Regions from separate parts of the Telluria sp. AZSoR62 genome, predicted to be linked through region 1. Evidence: predicted binding sites of a transcription regulator. Region 1 holds the regulator's gene; each other region holds the start of a gene.
What was found. Region 1 encodes sigma-54, which starts transcription at its own class of promoters, with help from an activator protein. Its sites were predicted from a motif close to TGGCANGNAANCTGCTTT; they were not measured.

Region 2: a site for sigma-54 is predicted at 3,772-3,789, ahead of AC3XQU_RS14805 (PEP-CTERM sorting domain-containing protein). Genes of this name have one in related genera too.
Region 3: a site for sigma-54 is predicted at 3,432-3,449, ahead of AC3XQU_RS03035 (pilin). Genes of this name have one in related genera too.

Annotation. Positions count from the first base shown of each region.
Region 1 covers NZ_JBYTST010000006.1:201,732-208,425, forward strand. The annotation lists gene hprK (HPr(Ser) kinase/phosphatase) at 1-196, shown strand, start outside; gene rapZ (RNase adapter RapZ) at 255-1,133, shown strand; gene AC3XQU_RS11810 (enoyl-CoA hydratase/isomerase family protein) at 1,212-2,297, opposite strand; gene hpf (ribosome hibernation-promoting factor, HPF/YfiA family) at 2,441-2,794, opposite strand; gene AC3XQU_RS11820 (RNA polymerase factor sigma-54) at 2,851-4,329, opposite strand; gene lptB (LPS export ABC transporter ATP-binding protein) at 4,332-5,105, opposite strand; gene lptA (lipopolysaccharide transport periplasmic protein LptA) at 5,102-5,656, opposite strand; gene lptC (LPS export ABC transporter periplasmic protein LptC) at 5,685-6,284, opposite strand; gene AC3XQU_RS11840 (KdsC family phosphatase) at 6,304-6,694, opposite strand, start outside.
Region 2 covers NZ_JBYTST010000009.1:19,309-26,002, reverse strand. The annotation lists gene AC3XQU_RS14825 (4a-hydroxytetrahydrobiopterin dehydratase) at 1-296, shown strand, start outside; gene rsgA (ribosome small subunit-dependent GTPase A) at 293-1,204, shown strand; gene argF (ornithine carbamoyltransferase) at 1,323-2,246, shown strand; gene AC3XQU_RS14810 (argininosuccinate synthase) at 2,366-3,598, shown strand; gene AC3XQU_RS14805 (PEP-CTERM sorting domain-containing protein) at 3,981-4,577, shown strand; gene AC3XQU_RS14800 (SDR family oxidoreductase) at 4,641-5,351, opposite strand; gene murB (UDP-N-acetylmuramate dehydrogenase) at 5,362-6,390, opposite strand; gene AC3XQU_RS14790 (YajQ family cyclic di-GMP-binding protein) at 6,557-6,694, shown strand, end outside.
Region 3 covers NZ_JBYTST010000001.1:688,052-694,745, reverse strand. The annotation lists gene AC3XQU_RS03050 (DUF2889 domain-containing protein) at 458-1,033, shown strand; gene sucC (ADP-forming succinate--CoA ligase subunit beta) at 1,103-2,272, shown strand; gene sucD (succinate--CoA ligase subunit alpha) at 2,288-3,169, shown strand; gene AC3XQU_RS03035 (pilin) at 3,512-4,027, shown strand; gene AC3XQU_RS03030 (S9 family peptidase) at 4,132-6,180, opposite strand; gene AC3XQU_RS03025 (flagellar brake protein) at 6,348-6,694, opposite strand, start outside.

The sequences.
Region 1 (6,694 bases):
ACGCCTGCCCTTCCAGCACCCGACCGAAGACGTGCTCGGCCTGCCGGTGCGCAAGGTCGTGATTCCCGTCGCCGCCGGCCGCAACATCGCGGTGCTGCTCGAGGCCGCCGTACGCAACACCATCCTGCAATTGCGCGGGATCGATACGCTGCAGGAATTCATGGAGCGTCAACGACAAGCCATGACCGGCGACTGACCCAGGCCGCATGGCTCGCGGGGGACAAGCCCGTGGCGCTTGCGGTATCATCACTGCCATGCACATCGTCCTCATTACCGGTATTTCGGGCTCAGGCAAATCGGTTGCCCTGAATGTCCTCGAAGACGCAGGCTACTACTGCGTCGACAATCTCCCGCCGGCCCTGCTGCCGGCCCTGGTCTACGCTGTCGGCGAAAAAGGCGCGGACAAGATCGCCGTCGCGGTCGATGCCCGCAGCGCCGAATCGCTGGTTGAATTGCCCGTGAGCGTGCGCCACCTGAAGGAAGAAGGCCACAACCTCAAGGTGATGTTCCTGACCTCGAGCACCCATTCGCTGGTGGCGCGCTTTTCCGAAACCCGCCGCAGTCACCCGCTGTCGCACCAGGTGCGTCCGGGGGAAAACCCGGCCTCGCGCCGCACCCTGATCGAATGCATCGCCGAAGAACGCGAACGCCTGTCGGCGATCGAAAACCTCGGCCACGTGATCGACACCTCGGAGCTGTCGGCCAACAAGCTGCGCGAATGGATCCGCGAACTGGCCGACATCGAACACGCGCCGCTGACCCTGTTCTTCGAGTCCTTCGCCTTCAAGGTCGGCGTGCCGCTCGACGCCGACTTCGTGTTCGACGTGCGCGCGATCCCGAACCCGTATTACGACCTGGCGCTGCGCCCGCTCACGGGCCGAGATGCTCCCGTGATCGCCTTCCTGGATGCCCAGCCCAGCGCCACCGAGATGCTGGAAGATATCAAGAACTTCGTCGCCAAATGGCTGCCCTCGTTCAAGACGGACAACCGCAGCTACCTGACCGTGGCGGTGGGTTGCACCGGCGGGCAGCACCGCTCGGTGTACATGGCGGAACGCCTCGGCGCCTATTTCGGAGGCACCGAACGCGTGATCGTGCGGCACCGGGAGCAGCCCAAGCACGTTGCGGTCTGAACGCTTGAAAAACGGTGGGGGCGGGTAACCCGGGCCAACGGCCCGGGTTACCCGCCCCCACCCACATTCAAACCGGCGTCAGGCCAGGTGGTGCAGCGGATGCGCGTAGTCGGGCCACACTGGCTCGAAGAATGCCGCCACCATCTCCGGCGTGACTTCCTCCAGCGTCGCCGGATTCCACTTCGGCGCATTGTCCTTGTCGATCACCAGCGCGCGCACGCCTTCGAGCACTTCGCCGTGCTCGAAATTGCGGCGCACCAGCGAGCGTTCCATGCGCAGGCAGTCGGCCACGCCGAGCGCGGCGCCGCGCAGCAGGAGTTCGCGCGTGACGCACATCATCAGCGGCGAGCGCTGGCGCATGGCCTTCAGGGCCTTTTGCGCGAACGGGTTTTCGTCGCGCGCGAGCGATTCCATGATGGCGGCCACTGAAGCAGCGCTGAAGTGCGCATCGATCACGGCGCGCTGGGCCTGCAGTTCACTGCTGCCGGCGGCTTGCGCAAACGGCGCGGCAAACGCGCGGATCGCCGCAGGCAGGTCGGCGCCCGCGGTCGCCTCCACCAGCGCCATCAGCTCGCCCATCTTCTCGCCCGGCACGAACAGGTCGGCCAGTCCCACATAGATGGCGTCGGCCGCGCCGATGGTCAGGCCGGTCAGGCCCAGGTATTGCCCCAGCTGGCCCGGCGCATGCGACAGGAAATGGCTGCCGCCGACATCCGGGAACAGGCCGATGTTCACTTCGGGCATGGCAACCTTGCTGCGTTCGGTGACAATGCGCAGGCCGCAACCAGGGCCGCCCTGGGCGATGCCCATGCCCCCGCCCATCACCACGCCGTCCATCAGCGCGATATACGGCTTCGGGTAGAAATGGATCAGGTGGTTCAGTGCGTATTCTTCGGTAAAGAAGTCTTCCAGCAGCGCGCTGCCGCCCATCGGCCCGACCTGGCCCTTTTCGTGGAAGAAGCGGATGTCGCCACCCGCGCACAAGGCCTTCTCGCTGGTGCTGCCGATGACGACCGCGTCGATGCCGGCGTCAGTTTGCCAGTCGCGCAGGATCGCGGTGAGCGCGCGCACCATGTCGAGCGAGAGGGAGTTCAGGGCTTGCGGCCGGTCGAGCGTAATGACGCCGGTGCGGTTGGCGACGCGGGTCAGGACGGTGTCGGTCATGGAGATGCTCTGTGATCGAAAAGACATGCATTCTACAGAACAAAAGCGTGAAATTGGAAGCGTGCAAACGTAACAGTAAAGGGAGCGCCCAGCAAAAAGGGCGTCCCCTCAGACGCCCCTGCTGTCATTGCTGCTGTGCGTATTTACGCGACGGCGGCTTCGCCGGTATCCGGCAGGCGCTTGTGCGCCACGTGATTATGGTTTTGCAGCATGGACTTGTGCTTGATGACCTGGCGGTCCAGCCTGTCCATCAGCATGTCGATCGCCGCGTACAGGTCTTGCGCGGCGCTGGCCACATGCAAAATTTTTCCTGATACTTGCAGGTTGATCTCGGCTTTCTGCCGTTTTTCTTTTTCGGTGAGATTATCGATGGCGAGGAACACGTGGGTGTCGATCACGTGGTCGAAATGGCGGGTAATGCGCTCGAGCTTATTCTGAACGTATTCACGAATTGCGGGAGTCACTTCAAGATGATGACCACTGATTGTGAGGTTCATACACACTCCTTTGAAATGTTGCCCTGCCGGCACCACAAGGTAGGTGGGACAGTGCTTTACAGAGACTTGCGGAGGCTGACGGGAGGGATCTTGAGGGCTTCGCGGTATTTGGCTACCGTCCGGCGCGCAATGACCATACCTTGTTCCCCGAGCATTTCCGCGATCTTGCTGTCGGATAAAGGGTTCTTAGGGTCTTCTGCTCCTGTCAATTGCGCAATCAGCGCGCGGATCGCCGTGGAAGATGCTTCTCCCCCCGCTTCGGTGGCGACGTGGCTTCCGAAGAAGTATTTCAGTTCAAACATGCCGTGGGGGGTCAACATGTATTTCTGCGTGGTTACACGGGAAATAGTGCTCTCGTGTAGGCCTAGTGTATCAGCAATCTCGCGCAGCACAAGCGGACGCATGGCAACCGCGCCGTGGCTGAAAAAGTTGCGCTGGCGCTCAACAATTGCCTCGGCTACGCGCAGGATCGTGTCGAAACGCTGGCGCATATTCTTGATCAGCCACTTGGCTTCCTGCAGCTGTGCGCCCATCTGGCTCTCGCTTTTTCCCTGCTTGAGCAGGTTGGCGTAAAGCGAGTTCACGCGCAGCTTCGGCATCACATCCGGGTTCAGCATGACCGACCAGCCGCTCTTGGCGCGGCGTACGATCACGTCCGGCACCACGTAGTCCGAGGCAGCGGACGCAAAGGCCGCGCCGGGATGCGGATTGCACTGGCGGATGACGGCCTGGACCTCGCGCAGGTCTTCGTCGTCGCAGTCCAGCGCCTTCTTGAGCTTGGTGTACTCGCGCTGGGCGAACCAGCTCAGGTAGCCTTCGACGATGCTCAAGGCCAGGCGCCGCGTCACCATCGGCACGCCCGGCATGCGACGGATCTGCAGCGCCAGGCATTCGGCCGCGCTGCGGGCGCCGCAGCCGACCGGGTCCAGGCTCTGCACCAGCGCCAGCGCGCAGCGCAGCTCGTCCATCTCGATCTCGAGTTCGGCGGGCAGGCGCGCGTGGATGTCGTCCAGCGGCTCCTCCAGGTAGCCGTTGTCGTCCAGCGCATCGATCACCAGTTCGGCCAGCGCGCGGTCGCGCACGCCGCAGCCGGTGGTGCGAACCTGCTCGGCCAGGTGCTCGCGCAGCGACACGCTGCACGCTTCCAGCTGCGGGCGGCCGTCTTCGTCGTCGCCGCTCCTCGCGCCGCCGCCCTCGCCGCCCCAGTCGCCGTCAGGCTCGCCGCGGTCGCGGTCGCCGTCCTCGAAGCCGTCGGCATCGGGCTTGGCGGCCTCGCCTTCGCCGCCTTCCTGTCCCGGCTGCGCGGCCGGGGCTTCGGCGCTGGAGGGGGCGCTGTTGATGGCGCCGTCGGCCAGCAGCCGCACCGAGTGGTCGAGCGGATCGTCGAGCCGTTCGAGCAGCGGGTTATCGGTCAGTATCTGCTCGAGCTCCTGGTGCAGTTCGAGCGTGGACAATTGCAGCAGCCGGATCGACTGCTGCAGTTGCGGCGTGAGCGCCAGGTGCTGCGACGTGCGGAGTTGCAGGGACTGTTTCATGGTCACATGCGGAAGTGTTCGCCGAGGTAGACGCGGCGCACCGACTCGTCGGCGATGATGTCGTCCGGACGGCCCGAGGCCAGCACCGCCCCCTGGTTGATGATGTAGGCGCGGTCGCAGATGCCGAGCGTCTCGCGCACGTTGTGGTCCGTGATCAGGACGCCGATGTTGCGCTCCTTCAGGAAGCGCACGATGCGCTGGATCTCGATCACCGCAATCGGGTCCACGCCGGCAAAGGGTTCGTCCAGCAGCACGAAGCGCGGATTGGTAGCGAGTGCGCGTGCGATCTCGACGCGGCGGCGCTCGCCGCCCGACAGCGACAGCGCCGGGTTCTCGCGCAGCTTCTCGATCTGCAGCTCGGCCAGCAGGGTGTCCAGGCGCCCGTTGATCTCGTCCTTCGACAAGGCCTTGCCCTCGTTGGTGCGCTGCAGTTCCAGCACGGCGCGGATATTCTCTTCCACCGTCAGCTTGCGGAACACCGAGGCTTCCTGCGGCAGGTAGGACAGGCCCAGCACCGCGCGGCGGTGGATCGGCAGGCTCGAGATGTCGGTGCCGTTGATGTCGATCGAGCCGGCGTCCGACGGCACCAGGCCGACGATCATGTAGAACGAGGTGGTCTTGCCGGCGCCGTTCGGGCCCAGCAGCCCCACCACTTCGCCGCAATCGACCTGCAGCGACACGTCGCGCACCACCAGCCGCTTGCCATAGCTCTTTTGCAGGCCCTTGACGACCAGGGTGCTGCAGCCTTCGCGCACGCTCTTCTCCACCACCGTCATTGCTTGCCGCCTTCTGCAGGCGCAGCGCGGCGCGGGGCGATGATCAGGGTGCCGCGCCCGCCGCCGACCTTGCTCTGGCCGCTGGCGTCGTTGCGCACCTGGGCGACTTCCTTGCGGTTGTCGTAGGAGATGAAGGGACCCTTGATTTCGTTGGCCAGGCGGCCGTTTTCCAGTTCGCGCACTTCGGCGGCGGTGAACAGCTTCACCAGTTCGGCGCGCTCGTCGTACTCGATGCGCTGGGCCTGGCCCTCGACCCACAGGTCCGGGCCGCCGTCGCGCTTCTGGCGGAAGGTGGCCAGCTTGCCGGGGGCCGCGGTGAGCGTCACGCTCATGTAGCCTTCCGGCGTTTCCTTCACCTGGGCGCGGTCGGACTTGAGCACCAGGGTGCCGCGCGTGAGCACGACATTACCCGTCAGGATGCGGGTTTGCGTCACTTCGTCGACGTCCAGGGTGTCGAAGTTGATCACGGCCTGCTTGAGCGAATCGGCGCGCTCGGCAAGGGCGCCGAGGGAAGCCAGGCCAAGAAGGGCCGCAAGGATGATTTTTTTCATGGGTGCTTGTCCTGTGATGACGTGCGCGCTAGCGTTGCGCGCGTGGCGGATAGACGATCTGGCCGCGGCTGGCCAGGTGCAGCTTCTGGGTCGCATTGTTCGCGACCATGCCGGTGCCACGGATGGTGGAGGCGCCGAGCTGCATCTCGATCGGCTTGTCGGTCTTCATGATCTCTTCGTCGGGCAGCACGGTCAGCGCCTCGGTGCGTACGCGCAGTGCTTCGCTGGTGGGCGTGGCCGGGCGCTGGATGTCGACCTTGCCGAGCAGGTCGACCCGGTGTTCTTCGTGATAGATGCGGCCGCGGTTAGCCACCACGGTGGTGCGCGGGCGGCCGGGCGTCATGCCCTGCACCACCGGCTGCTCGACCTCGGAGACGTCGCCCTGGGGCTGGTGCGCCAGGCGCTTGCCCGACACGACGTAGCTCGGCTTGCCCTCTTCGGTCATGCGCACGAAGGAGAAATTCTCGACGATGTAATCGGGCTCGTTCAGCGGCCCGCCCAGGCGCGCGTCGGTGTCGTCGCGATCCATCACCTGCACCAGCCAGAAGCTGCCGAAGGCGAGGAAGACCCCGATGATCATGACGCTGAGCAGTCTCCAGCGGTGGGCGGTGCGCTTGTAGGTGACCATGTCGTGTCGGCCCGCAGGCTCAGGCGAAGTAAGGCGCGAGCGCCTGTTCGTAGGTGCCCTGGGCGCGCATGACCAGGTCGCAGACTTCGCGCACGGCGCCGCGCCCACCCACGTTTTTGGTGACGTAGTGCGCGCGGTGCTGCACTTCCGGGTGGCCAGAGGGCACCGCCACGGCAAAGCCCACCTTGGTCAGCAGCGGCAGGTCGATCACGTCGTCGCCGATGTAGCCGCATTCCTCGGCGGTGACGCCGGTGGCGTCCAGCAGCTTGGCAAAGCCGATGCGCTTGTCGTGGATGCCCTGGTAGACATGGGCAATGCCCAGGTCTGCTGCGCGCTTGACCACGATCGGCGACAGGCGCGCGCTGATGATCGCGGTCTGCACGCCGGTCTTGTTCAGCAGCTGGATGCCC
Region 2 (6,694 bases), on a different contig from region 1:
CCGCGCTCGACCCGGACGCGATCCGCGCCCTGCTGGCCCAGGTACCGGGCTGGCAAGAGCATGACGGGCGCATCGAACGCGCCTTCGACTTCGCCGACTACCGCGCCACCATCGCGTTCGTGAACGCGATCGCGGCCATGGCCGAAACCGAAAACCACCACCCGGACATGCTCGTCGCCTACCGCCGCTGCACCCTGGTCTACACCACCCATTCGGCCGGCAACGCGCTCAGCGCCAACGACTTCATCTGCGCGGCCAAGGCCGGCTCGCTGTACGAGCAAGGACGCGCTGCATGAGCGGAACGACCGACAGCTTGAGCGGCACCATCATCGCCGCGCACGGCCGCCACTACCTGGCCGACGCCGGTGGCGAAAAACTCCAGTGCGTCACGCGCGGCAAGAAGACCAATGTGGCCGTGGGCGACATCGTCCACCTCAAGAAGACCTCCGAGAACCAGGCCGTGATCGAGCGCATCGCCGACCGCACCACCCTGCTCTACCGCTCGGACCAATACAAATCCAAGCTGCTGGCGGCGAACATCTCGCGCCTGTTCATCGTGGTGGCCACCGAACCCGGTTTCGCCGACGACCTGGTCTCGCGCTCGCTGGTGGCGGCCGAAGCGGCCGGCATCGAGGCCCACATCATCCTCAACAAGATCGACGTCGAAGCGCCGCTGGCGCGCGCGCGCGAACGCGCCGGCCTGTATGGCTCGCTCGGCTATCCGGTGCATGAGCTGTCGGCCACCGCCCAGCCCGAACACGCGGTCGCAACGCTCATGCCGCTCTTGGCAGGCCAGTCGTCGATCTTCATCGGCCAGTCGGGCATGGGCAAGTCTTCCCTGATCAACCTCCTGGTGCCGGACGCCGACATCGCCGTGCGCGAGATCTCGGAAGCGCTCGATACCGGCAAGCACACCACCACCTTCACGCGCCTGTACTGGCTGCCCGGTGGGGACGGGAAAAGCGCGATCATCGATTCGCCCGGCTTCCAGGAATTCGGCCTGTACCACCTGAGCGAAGGCATGCTGGAACGCGCCTTCGTCGAGTTCAAGCCCTACCTGGGCGGCTGCAAGTACTACAACTGCCGCCACCTGCAGGAGCCGCAGTGCGCGGTGCTGGACGCCGTGGCCGCCGGGAAGATCGCGAAGATGCGCCACACCTTGTACGGGCAGCTGCTGCACGAGTCGGCGCAGACGCTGTATTGACCGGATCAATACTGCTGTTCAGAAGTATTGACATGATGAATATGCCTTTATGCTGCTTTCCCTAGCGTAAAGCAAAACCCCTTATAATCGTGGGGATAACAAGTTAAGCAAAGACGCTATGCCAGTCGCACAAGTAAAGCACTTCCTGCAATTCTCCGATTTCACGCGCGACGAATTCGAGTACGTGATCGAGCGCGCGAAAGTCATCAAGCGCAAGTTCAAGGCCTATGAGGTCTACCACCCGCTGGTGGACCGCACCCTGGTGATGGTGTTCGAGAAGAGCTCGACCCGCACCCGCCTGTCGTTCGAAGCGGGTATGCACCAACTGGGCGGCGCCGCGATCTACCTGAACACGCGCGACAGCCAGCTGGGACGCGGCGAGCCGGTGGAAGACGCGGGCCAGGTCATGTCCCGCATGTGCGACATCATCATGGTGCGCACCTTCGGCCAGGAGATCATCGAGCGCTTCGCCGCGCATTCGCGCGTCCCGGTGATCAACGGCCTGACCAACGAACACCATCCCTGCCAGGTGCTGGCCGACATCTTCACCTTCTACGAGCACCGCGGCCCGATCGCCGGCAAGACGGTGGCCTGGATCGGCGACGCCAACAACATGCTGTACTCGTGGCTGCAGGCGGCCGAGGTGTTCGGCTTCCACCTGAACGTCTCGACCCCGAAGGGCTACGAGATCGACCCGGCGCTGGTCTCGACCGAGCGCTATACGCTGTTCGAGAATCCATCGGACGCCTGTACAGGTGCGCACCTGGTCAGCACCGACGTCTGGACCAGCATGGGCTTTGAGGAGGAAAACGCCTCGCGCCTCAAGGCTTTCGACGGCTTCATCGTCGACAGCGCCAAGATGGCGCGCGCCACCCCCGACGCGATCTTCATGCACTGCCTGCCGGCACACCGCGGCGAAGAAGTCTCGGCCGAGGTCATCGACGGCCCGCAGTCGGTCGTCTGGGACGAGGCGGAAAACCGCCTGCACGTGCAGAAGGCGCTGATCGAATACCTGCTCCTCGGACGCATCGAGGACAAGTAAAGCAGTAACCGTGTTTCACCAACCCATTGTTTGATCGTTGGCGCGCCGTTCCCTTCGGGAGCGGCGGCAAGCGCCAGCTGACCATCTGAACCCCACCTCCCTCCACACTGGAACCATCCATGAGCGACATTAAAAAAGTAGTCCTCGCCTACTCCGGCGGCCTCGATACCTCGGTCATCCTGAAATGGCTGCAAGACCACTACAACTGCGAGATCGTCACCTTCACCGCCGACCTCGGCCAGGGCGAAGAACTCGAGCCGGCACGCGCCAAGGCCATCAAGTTCGGCATCAAGCCGGAGAACATCTACATCGACGACGTGCGCGAGGAATTCGTGCGCGACTTCGTGTTCCCGATGTTCCGCGCCAACACCGTCTACGAGGGCGAATACCTGCTGGGCACCTCGATCGCGCGTCCGCTGATCGCCAAGCGCCTGATCGAGATCGCCAACGAAACCGGCGCCGACGCCATCTCGCACGGCGCCACCGGCAAGGGCAACGACCAGGTCCGCTTCGAGCTCGGCGCCTACGCGCTCAAACCCGACGTCAAGATCATCGCCCCATGGCGCGAATGGGACCTGCTCTCGCGCGAGAAGCTGCTGAAATACGCGGAAGACGCCGGCATCGCCGTGGACATGAAGCACAAGAACGGCGGCGCGCCGTATTCGATGGATGCGAACCTGCTGCATATTTCGTTCGAAGGCCGCCACCTCGAGAACCCGAGCGCGGAAGCCGAGGAATCGATGTGGCGCTGGTCGGTGTCGCCGGAAGCGGCGCCCGACGAAGCCGAATACCTCGACCTCGAATACGAGCGCGGCGACATCGTGGCCCTGAACGGCGTGCGCATGAGCCCTGCGACCGTGCTGACGGAGCTGAACCGCCTGGGCGGCAAGCACGGCATCGGCCGCCTGGACCTGGTGGAAAACCGCTATGTGGGCATGAAGTCGCGCGGCTGCTACGAAACCCCGGGCGGCACCATCATGCTCAAGGGCCACCGCGCGATCGAGTCGATCACCCTGGACCGCGAAGTGGCGCACCTGAAGGACGACCTGATGCCGCGCTATGCGTCCCTGATCTATAACGGCTACTGGTGGGCCCCGGAACGCGTCGCGCTGCAGACCCTGATCGACCATACCCAAGCCACCGTCAACGGCTGGGTGCGCGTCAAGCTCTACAAGGGCAACGTGATCGTGGTCTCGCGCGACTCGAAGACCGATTCGCTGTTCGACATGAACATCGCGACGTTTGACGAAGACGGTGGCGCGTACAACCAGGCCGATGCGGGTGGGTTCATCAAGCTCAACGCGCTGCGCATGCGCATTGCGGCGAAGGCCAGGGCCAAGCGCGGGCAGTAAGCGCGTCTTGCTCCGAAAAAGCCGCCCGCGGGCGGCTTTTTTCATGGGCATGCGACACCCAAGGCCGCGCGTGGTCCCTGCCTACACAATAGCTGTCGAGAATATTTACACCCGGCCTGACCCCAACATTCTCCCCACGGCCAAGTCCTTGATTATTTGAAACAATTTCTTAGTGGCACACTTGTTGCTTACATGACAGAGAAGTATCTCAAAGGGAATTCAGCAAACGGGCCGCGCCGGGACAATGCTCCAGCATCGACCACAGTGCGGAACCCAGACAGAAGATATTCGTATTCAGTCGAGCAGGCGCGGTCCCGGGAACGATACCAGGCCAGGACGCGCCGCTTCACTGAATTGTCCTCCAACTCAGGGAATGGAAAAAATGAAAAAGCTTATCTTGAACGCCATGATGCTCTGCGCAGTCGCCTTCGCCGGCAGCGCCAACGCAGGCGTGGTCCACAATGTGCAAAACGGCAAACTGGTCGGCGCAAGCGGTATCACGATCGCGGGCGAATCCTACAGCGTCACCTTCGGCGATTCCTGCGCCTCGATGTACGATGGCTGCAAGAGCTCGCTGTTCGACTTCAAGACCCAGAACGAGGCCGTCGCCGCCCTCAATGCCCTGTTTGCCCAGGTTTTCGTCGACAACGTCATGATCAACGGTGTCCGTTACAACTTCGACAGCAAGCCGGAACTGGTCAAGAGCTGCGACTGGGCAGGATTCTGCGAGACCTGGGTACCATACCTGGATCTTGGCAACAACCAGGTCCAGTCGGCTTGGCACGTCAACGTGTCGGGTGGCGACTACGTCGGAGACAATCAATGGACTGGTCCTTACACTTACGGTAATGGTGAAGACTATATGGCCTTCACTAATTTCGAGAAGATGTCGGCTGCCGTCCCGGAGCCGGCTTCGCTGGCCCTGCTCGGCCTCGGCCTGATGGGCATGCGCTTGTCGCGGAAAAAGAAGACGGCCTGATCCGGCGTTCTTCGTCCCATCGTAAAGACCCGGCGCATGCCGGGTTTTTTCATTGCGTGGTCGTCAGCCGCGCAAGTCGTCCACCGGCTCCAGACCGAAGCGCTTGCCCAGCAGGTAGTCCACCAGCGCCACCGCGCAATCTGCCGGCGCCACCAGCACCCCGCTCCGCTTCATCTCCACGAAACGCTCCCGCATTGGAAAGCGTTCATCGGGCGTGGCCCGGATCTCGGCCTGCATGTCGGTATCGATCACCCCCGGCGCCAGGCTGCACGCCAGCACGCGCGGGTCCGCGTCCAGCGCCACTGCGCGCGCATGCTGGTCGAGCGCGGCCTTGGTGGCGCAATAGACGCTCCAGCCGGGGTAGGCGCTGCGCGCCGCGCCGCTCGACACATGCAGGATGCGGCGCTCGGCCCCTGGCGCGGCCTGCACGAAGGCGCTGGACAAGGCCAGCGGCGCGCCCACGTTGACGATGGCTGCGCGCAGTGCCGCCACCGGGTCCTGCTCGGCCAAGGGCCCGACCGGGCTGACCACGCCCGCATTGTTCACCAGCAGTGCGGTATCGCAGCCGCCCAGGAAACTGCGCAGCGTGTGGCCTTCCAGCCAGTTGGCCAGGGCCGCGGCGTCGCCCAGGTCCACGACCGCCTGCTCCATGCCTTCGCTTGACCCCGCATGCCCGCGCGCCACGCCCAGCACGGGAATGCCGCGCGCCATCAGCTCGGCCGCCACCGCGGCGCCCAGGCCGCGGGTGTGGCCCGTCACGACTGCCTTGATCATGTCGCCCTCCTTAGATGAATACCGGTTCCGGCTCCAGTTCCACGCCGTAGCGCGCCTTCACGTCCGCCTGGATCGCGCGCGCCAGGCGCACCACGTCCTCCCCCAGCGCCCCGCCCAGGTTGACCAGCACCAGCGCCTGTTTCGGATACACGCCCGCCGCGCCCAGCGCGCGGCCCTTCCAGCCGCACTGGTCGATGAGCCAGCCGGCGGCCAGCTTTTCGCTCCCGTCCGGTTGAAGGTGGTGCACCAGCGCAGGATACTGCTCCAGCAGCTGCGCACACTGTTCGCTGGAGACCACCGGGTTCTTGAAGAAGCTGCCGGCGTTGCCGATTTCCGCAGGGTCGGGCAGCTTGCGGCGCCGGATCGCTTCCACCGTCTGTCCGATGTCCTGCGGCGTGGGCGAGACCAGGCCTGCCGCCTCCACCGCATTGGCCAGTTCGGCGTAGCGCAGGTTCGGGGTCCAGTCGACGGGCAGCGCAAAGGTCACGTCCAGCACGACCAGTTCGCGCCCTTCCGGATGCTTGAAGATGCTGTCGCGGTAGCCGAAGCGGCAGGCCGCCGCGTCCAGCGTGCGCGTCTGGCCGCTGGCCATGTCGTAGGCCGTGAGCGAATGAAACGTGTCTTTGGTTTCAGTGCCGTAGGCGCCCACGTTCTGGATCGGCGCGGCGCCCACGGTGCCCGGGATCAGCGACAGGTTTTCCAGGCCACCGAAGCCCTGGGCCAGCGTCCACTGGACAAAAGCATGCCAGTTCTCGCCGGCCTGGGCACGTACCAGCAGCTTGCCGTCCTGCTCGCCCAGCACTTGCTTGCCCAGGCCCGTCATGTGCAGCACGATGCCGTCGAAGTCGCGCGTGAACAGCATGTTGCTGCCGCCGCCGAGCACGAGGCGCGGCAGCGCGGCCAGCACCGGGGCGGCGCGCACGGCGTCCAGGTCGGCGGCGCCGGTGACCGCCAGGTAATGCCGGGCCCGGGCCGGAATGCGGAAGGTGTTGAGGGCAGCGAGCGGAAAATCGTCGAGGAGGGGCAGGTGTGCGTGCATGGCGTTCCGGGGTTTTTGGCCATTATAGAGGGAACTCGGGGGCAAGCCGCAGCGTGGGCCGGGCGCACCTGTTGCCCACAGGGCAAATTGTGGTCGCGTGCGGGCGTGGTTGTCCGTTAAAATAGAGGGATTCATCTATTAGCAACATCAGAAAAAGGAACCCGCCATGCCATCGTTTGATGTCGTCTGCGAAGCAGACATGGTCGAAGTGAAGAATGCCGTTGAACAATCGAACAAGGAAATCACCACCCGCTTCGACTTCAAGGGCAGCTCGGCCAACGTTGAGCAGAAGGACAAGGAACTG
Region 3 (6,694 bases), on a different contig from region 1:
GTCGTACGCGTTTGGATGGCGTGCAGAAGGACGGTCGTTCCTGTCGCTTGGCCTGCTTGTAGCCGCATCGTCCAGCCAGCACCTTCACTGTATTGTTAGGCCGCCTTTCCAGGTGAGCCGTTCCGGCGCCAGCGCGGAGCGTCATCCCCGATATGCTCCGGCATATTCCTCAACGGGCGATGGCGCTGCGCGCTGGCGCCGGTCTGCATTTTCCCGCAACGCCTGCGGCATCGATCTCCAAGCTGCTGCAACATTGCCCACTCTGCAAGAAACCCTGTCAAATCTGCCTTTCACCTCCCCAAAACGGCTTTGTTGCAGTGCAACCGATAACGCGCTGTGATAAACTTTTGTGGTTTAAGCAGCGCCGCATGAGCGGTTGTTGTCGTAGAAGCTACGGCAACGTGCATGACGCACACTGGCTGCACCACTAACGGCCGCGCAAGCGGCATTGGTTTTTATGCCCCTGTCTCTTCCCGTATCGCGCTCGCTCCGGCATACGCGCGCCATCACCGTCGAAGCCTATGCGCGCGATGATGGCCTGTGGGATCTGGACGCCAGCATCCGCGACGTCAAAACCCGTGACATTCCCCTCGCTTCCGGCACCCGTCCGGGCGGCCTGCCCGTGCACGACCTGAAACTGCGCGTGACCATCGACCGCGACCTGACCATCGTGGATGCCGAAGCCGCGTCCGATGCCGTCCCGTATCCCGGTTTCTGCGAGACGATCGGCCCTTCTTACAGGAAGCTGATCGGCCTGTCGCTGATGAACCACTTCCGGCTGCACCTGAAAGATCGCCTGTCCGGCGTGCTCGGCTGCACCCACCTGACCGAATTGGCCCAAGTGCTGCCTACCGCAGCGCTGCAAGCCTTTGCCGACGACGTGTTCGACACCCGCGGCGGCGCCGAGGCGCATGGCAGCACGCATTCGGCCGAACGGCCCTTCGAGCTCGACCGTTGTCATGCGCTGCGCAGCGACGGACCCGCCGTGGCCACCTACTATCCCCGCTGGTCGATCAAAGCCGTCGCGGGTTAGCATTCGCAGTTTTGTCATTTGTAGTTCAACCGTATTTCCAAATCAGTAATCAATAGAAGGGAAGCCAGCATGAAGATCCATGAGTATCAAGGCAAAGAGATCCTCCGAAAGTTCGGAGTGACCGTTCCGCGCGGCATTCCGTGCATGTCGGTCGACGAAGCGGTCAAGGCCGCCGAAGAACTGGGCGGTCCGGTCTGGGTTGTCAAGGCGCAGATCCATGCTGGCGGTCGCGGCAAGGGCGGCGGCGTCAAGGTTGCCAAGTCGCTGGAGCAGGTTCGCGAATACGCGGAACAGATCATGGGCATGCAGCTCATCACGCACCAGACCGGCCCTGAAGGCCAGAAAGTGCGTCGCCTGCTGGTCGAAGAAGGCGCCGACATCAAGAAGGAACTGTACGTCTCGATGGTCACCGACCGCATTTCGCAGCGCGTCGTGCTGATGGCCTCGTCGGAAGGCGGCATGGACATCGAAGAAGTCGCGCACAGCAACCCGGAAAAAATCCACTCGATCGCGATCGACCCATCGGTCGGCCTGACCGACGCGGAAGCCGACGAGATCTCGACCAAGATCGGCGTGCCTGCCGAATCGCTGGCCGACGCGCGCGTGCAACTGAAAGGCCTGTACAAGGCGTACTGGGAAACCGATGCGTCGCTGGCTGAAATCAACCCGCTGATCCTGACCGGTTCGGGCAAGGTCATCGCTCTCGACGCGAAGTTCAACTTCGACTCGAACGCGCTGTACCGCCAGCCGGAAATCGTCGCCTACCGCGACCTGGACGAAGAAGATCCAGCCGAAGTCGAAGCATCGAAGTTCGACCTCGCCTACATCTCGCTCGACGGCAACATCGGCTGCCTCGTGAACGGCGCCGGCCTGGCCATGGCCACCATGGACACCATCAAGCTGTTCGGCGGCGAGCCGGCCAACTTCCTGGACGTGGGCGGCGGTGCGACGGCTGAGAAAGTCACCGAAGCATTCAAGATCATGCTGAAGAACCCTGGCCTGAAAGCCATCCTGGTCAACATCTTCGGCGGCATCATGCGCTGCGACGTGATCGCCGAAGGCGTGATCACCGCATCGAAGGCCGTGTCGCTGCAGGTGCCGCTGGTTGTCCGCATGAAGGGCACCAACGAAGACCTGGGCAAGAAGATGCTGGTCGACTCCGGCCTGCCGATCATCGCTGCCGATACGATGGAAGATGCAGCCAAGGCCGTCGTCGCCGCTGCAGCTGGTCAAGCCTAATTAAGGAATAAACAAATGTCGATCCTGATCAACAAAGATACTAAAGTCATTACCCAGGGTATCACCGGCAAGACCGGTCAGTTCCATACCCGTATGTGCCGCGACTACGCGAACGGCAAAGCTGCCTTCGTCGCAGGCGTGAACCCGAAGAAAGCCGGCGAAGATTTCGAAGGCATCCCGATCTACGCCAACGTGTCGGAAGCCAAGGCCGCGACCGGCGCCACCGTGTCGGTCATCTACGTGCCGCCGGCAGGCGCAGCCGCCGCCATCTGGGAAGCCGTCGAAGCCGACCTGGACCTGGCAATCTGCATCACCGAAGGCATTCCTGTCCGTGACATGATGGCCCTGAAGGACCGCATGGCCAAAGCCGGCTCGAAGACCCTGCTGCTGGGCCCGAACTGCCCAGGCCTGATCACCCCGGACGAAATCAAGATCGGCATCATGCCGGGTCACATCCACAAGAAGGGCCGTATCGGCGTCGTGTCGCGTTCGGGCACCCTGACCTATGAAGCAGTCGGGCAGCTGACCGCACTGGGCCTGGGCCAGTCATCGGCAGTCGGCATCGGCGGCGACCCAATCAACGGCCTGAAGCACATCGACGTGATGCGCATGTTCAACGACGATCCTGATACCGACGCGGTCATCATGATCGGCGAAATCGGCGGTCCGGACGAAGGCAACGCCGCCTACTGGATCAAAGAGAACATGAAGAAGCCGGTGGTCTGCTTCATCGCCGGTGTCACCGCTCCTCCGGGCAAGCGCATGGGCCACGCCGGCGCGCTGATCTCGGGCGGCGCCGATACCGCGCAAGCCAAGCTGGACATCATGGAAGAGTGCGGCATCAAGGCCACCAAGAACCCGTCGGAAATGGCACGCCTGCTCAAGGCCATGCTGTAATACTGACGACCTTCAGGTTGCCGAAAGCGGGGAGCGCGAGCTCCCCGCTTTTTTTTCGCCTGCCGTTTTGAGCAGGCTGGCACGTGTGCCATGTGTCGGCATGCCAAATTTGGCTTATGCATGACAAATTGCGTTACGTAAACTGTTCAGGTGACAAAAATTGCTGGCATCACATGACAAATTTTGTCACCGATCAAGCCTAAACTTGCGCTTTCAAGCCGTTTTGTTATCTCCGTAATCATAAAATCGACATTTTTGGGGCTGGCACACCGCTTGCATATATGAAAGCGTGGCACTCAGCAGTAACCCAAATTCACCCGACACACCACCTGGAGATACAAAATGAACTTCAAGCAAATGCAAGCCAAGAAAGCCCAAGGCGGCTTCACCCTGATCGAACTGATGATCGTCGTTGCCATCATCGGTATCCTGGCAGCTGTCGCTATCCCTGCATACCAGGACTACATCGCCAAGTCGAAAGCAACTGCCGCTTACGCCGACATCTCGGCTGGCAAGACCGGCTACGAAATGGCCGTCGTGGAAAGCAGCGCGGACACCGTGGAAGAGTTCCTGGCAAAGGCCGGTCTGTCGGCAACCACCGGCAATTGCACCACCATCGCTGCTTCGCTTCCTGATCCAGACGGCGGCGCCGCCCTGACCTGCACCATCGCCAACCCAGGCCGTCTGGCAGAAGATCCAGACACCGCACCGACCATCGCCTTGAACCGCAGCGCTACCGGTGTCTACACCTGCGTCACCACCGGCTTCGCCGACACCGAGGGCTACAAGCCTGCTGGTTGCGACATCCCGGCTGCTGATGCTGATGCTCCAGCCCCGGCCCCAGCTCCAGCCGGCTAATCACAAGTCATCGTGAATGACCGCGAAAGCGCTCAATGAAAAGAGACCGCCGCGGCGGTCTCTTTTTTCGTTAACAGCCCGCTGTTGAGAAGCGGGCGCAACGCTTACTGCTTCAAGTGCTTGTCCAGCCAGTTGATCACCGTGTGATGCCACTGCAGCGAGTTCGCCGGCTTGAGCACCCAGTGGTTCTCGTCCGGGAACACCAGCAGCTGGCTGTCGATGCCCTTGCGCTGCAGCGCGGTAAAGGTCGACAGGGCCTGCGCCGTCGGGATCCGGAAATCGAGGTCGCCCTGGATCACCAGCATCGGCGTCTTCCACTTGTTCACGTGGTGCACCGGGTTGTAGCGCTCGTGGTTGTTCGGCACCGCGAAATAGGCGCCGCCGTTTTCCCAGTCGGTGAACCACTGTTCTTCAGTGGAATACGCCATGCCGCGGCTGTCGAACACGCCGTCGTGGTTCACCAGGCAGCGGAAGCCGTCGTTCCAGTTACCCGCGATCCAGTTCATCATATAGCCGCCGTAGGATGCGCCGAGCGCACAGCTGCGGCCGCGGTCGAGCCACGGGTATTTCTTCACCGCCGCGTCCAGCCCCTTGCGCAGGTCTTCCAGGGGCTTGCCGCCCCAGTCGCCGCTGATCGAATCGGTGAACTTCTGGCCATAGCCGGTCGAGCCGTGGAAGTCGATGAACACGGTGGCATAGCCCGCGCCCGCATACACCTGTGGGTTCCAGCGGTAGCTCCAGCCATTGCCGAAGCTGCCCTGCGGGCCGCCGTGGACCAGGAAGGCGACCGGATACTTCTTGCCGGGTTCCGCATTCCACGGTTGCATCACATGCCCGTAGACGGTGTCGCCATTGGCGCCCTTGAAGCTGAACTGTTCATACTGGCCCCAGTGCACATCCTTCAGGCGCTCCGTGTTCAGGCTGGTGAGCTGGCTCGGTGCCCCGCCCAGCTTCAGCGAGAACAGCTGGGCGCCGGACGCCAGGTTGGCCTGGGTGTAGGCGACGGTATCGCCGCGCACGTCGAAGGCGCCGACCGCGCCCTTGTCGGTCAGGGCGGCAACCTTGCCGCTGGCGGCGTCGATCGCATACAGGCGGTGCTGGCCGAGGTCTTCGGCGTCGACGATGAGGGCCTTGCCGTCGGCACGCCACTGCATGCTGCCGACCGAGCGGTCCCAGTCGGCCGCGAGCTTGCGCTTTTGTCCGGTCGCCACGTCCATCAGCATCACCTGGAAGCGGTCGGCTTCAAAACCGGGACGCGCCATGGCGAGATAGGCGAGGGTGCGGCCGTCGGGCGAGTACACGCCCTTGGTATCCCAGGCCGGATTGTCGGCCGTGAGGTTGCGCGGCGTGCCGCCGGCGGCAGGCACGGTGTACAGGTCAAAGTTGGTCGACCAGGCTTCGGTCTTGCCGGCCAGGCGCACCGAGAACACGATGGTCTTGCCGTCCGGGCTGAAGCGGAATTCCTCGCGGTCGCCGAAGGGTTTGGAGGGCACGTCGCCATCCAGGGTGCCGGACAGGCTCACAGGGGCTGCGGCCAGCGTGCCCTTGGTGTCCAGTGGCGCAGAGAACAGCACGGCGTTGCGGTGGTCGGCCCAGGTATCCCAGTGGCGCACGAACAGGCGGTCGTACAGCTTGCCGCTGGCCTTGTCCTTTTCTTTCGCCTCGGCGCGCCCCTTGGTGCAGGCCAGGTCCGCGCAGTCGCGGAACACCGACATGCTCATCGCGATCCGGTCGCCGGTGGGCGAGACGCGGAAGCTGTCGACGTCCAGCGGCAGGTCGGTCACCTTGACCGGCTCGGCGCCGGGCTTGCCGCCATCGACCGGCAGGCGCCAGACCTGCGAGGAGCCCGAGCGGCTCGACAGGAAGTAGACGGCGTCGCCGGAGGCCGACCATTCCGGATCGGTGCTGCTGGACGCGTGGCTGGTCAGGCGCTGCGGCACTGCCTGGGCGGCGCGCAGGTCGACCATCCAGAGTTCGGTATGGCCGCGGTTCTTGCTCATGTCCGTGCTGCGCACGGTGTAGACGACGCGGCTGGCGTCAGGCGACACGGCCGGGCTGCCCACCCGTTCCATGTTCACCAGGTCTTCCACGGTAAAGCCGCGCGGCGCGGCCGTCGCCGTGGTGGCGGCCAGCGTGGCGACCGCGATCGGCATCAGCTGCAGCACCTGCGGCAGCGAATTCGGCAAACGAAATTTCATGCTCCATCCTCGTTGTCATGTCCGCGCGCGGCAAGGCGCCGCGCACGTAGGCGAGCAATTTACCATGTGGCATGTCAGGCGGCGGCGCACGCCCGTCAGCTGCGCCGCTGCGGAGGAGGGGCCTAGACGATTTTCAGCCGGTCCGCGAGCAAGGCTTCATAGGTCATGTTCTGGAGCAGCGTGTAATGCCCGGGGTCGAGGTCGACAAACTGCACGCCATAGCTGAACAGGTCGGGCTTGTCGGGTCCCGTCTTGGCCACCGTGGTATTCCTGATCGCAGCGAGCGTCTCGACCTGCACTTCCTGGTTGCTTGGCGGGGTCGTCAGCGTGAACTTGAGCCCGACGACTTCGTTATCGGGCGGCAGCGGATGCTGGGAATCGATGCGCGCCCCGCTCACCGACACGTTGGTGAGGAAGCAGTCGACCGGGGTCGCGCCGCTTCCCATCGGGGTGACCCGCGCCGGGATCT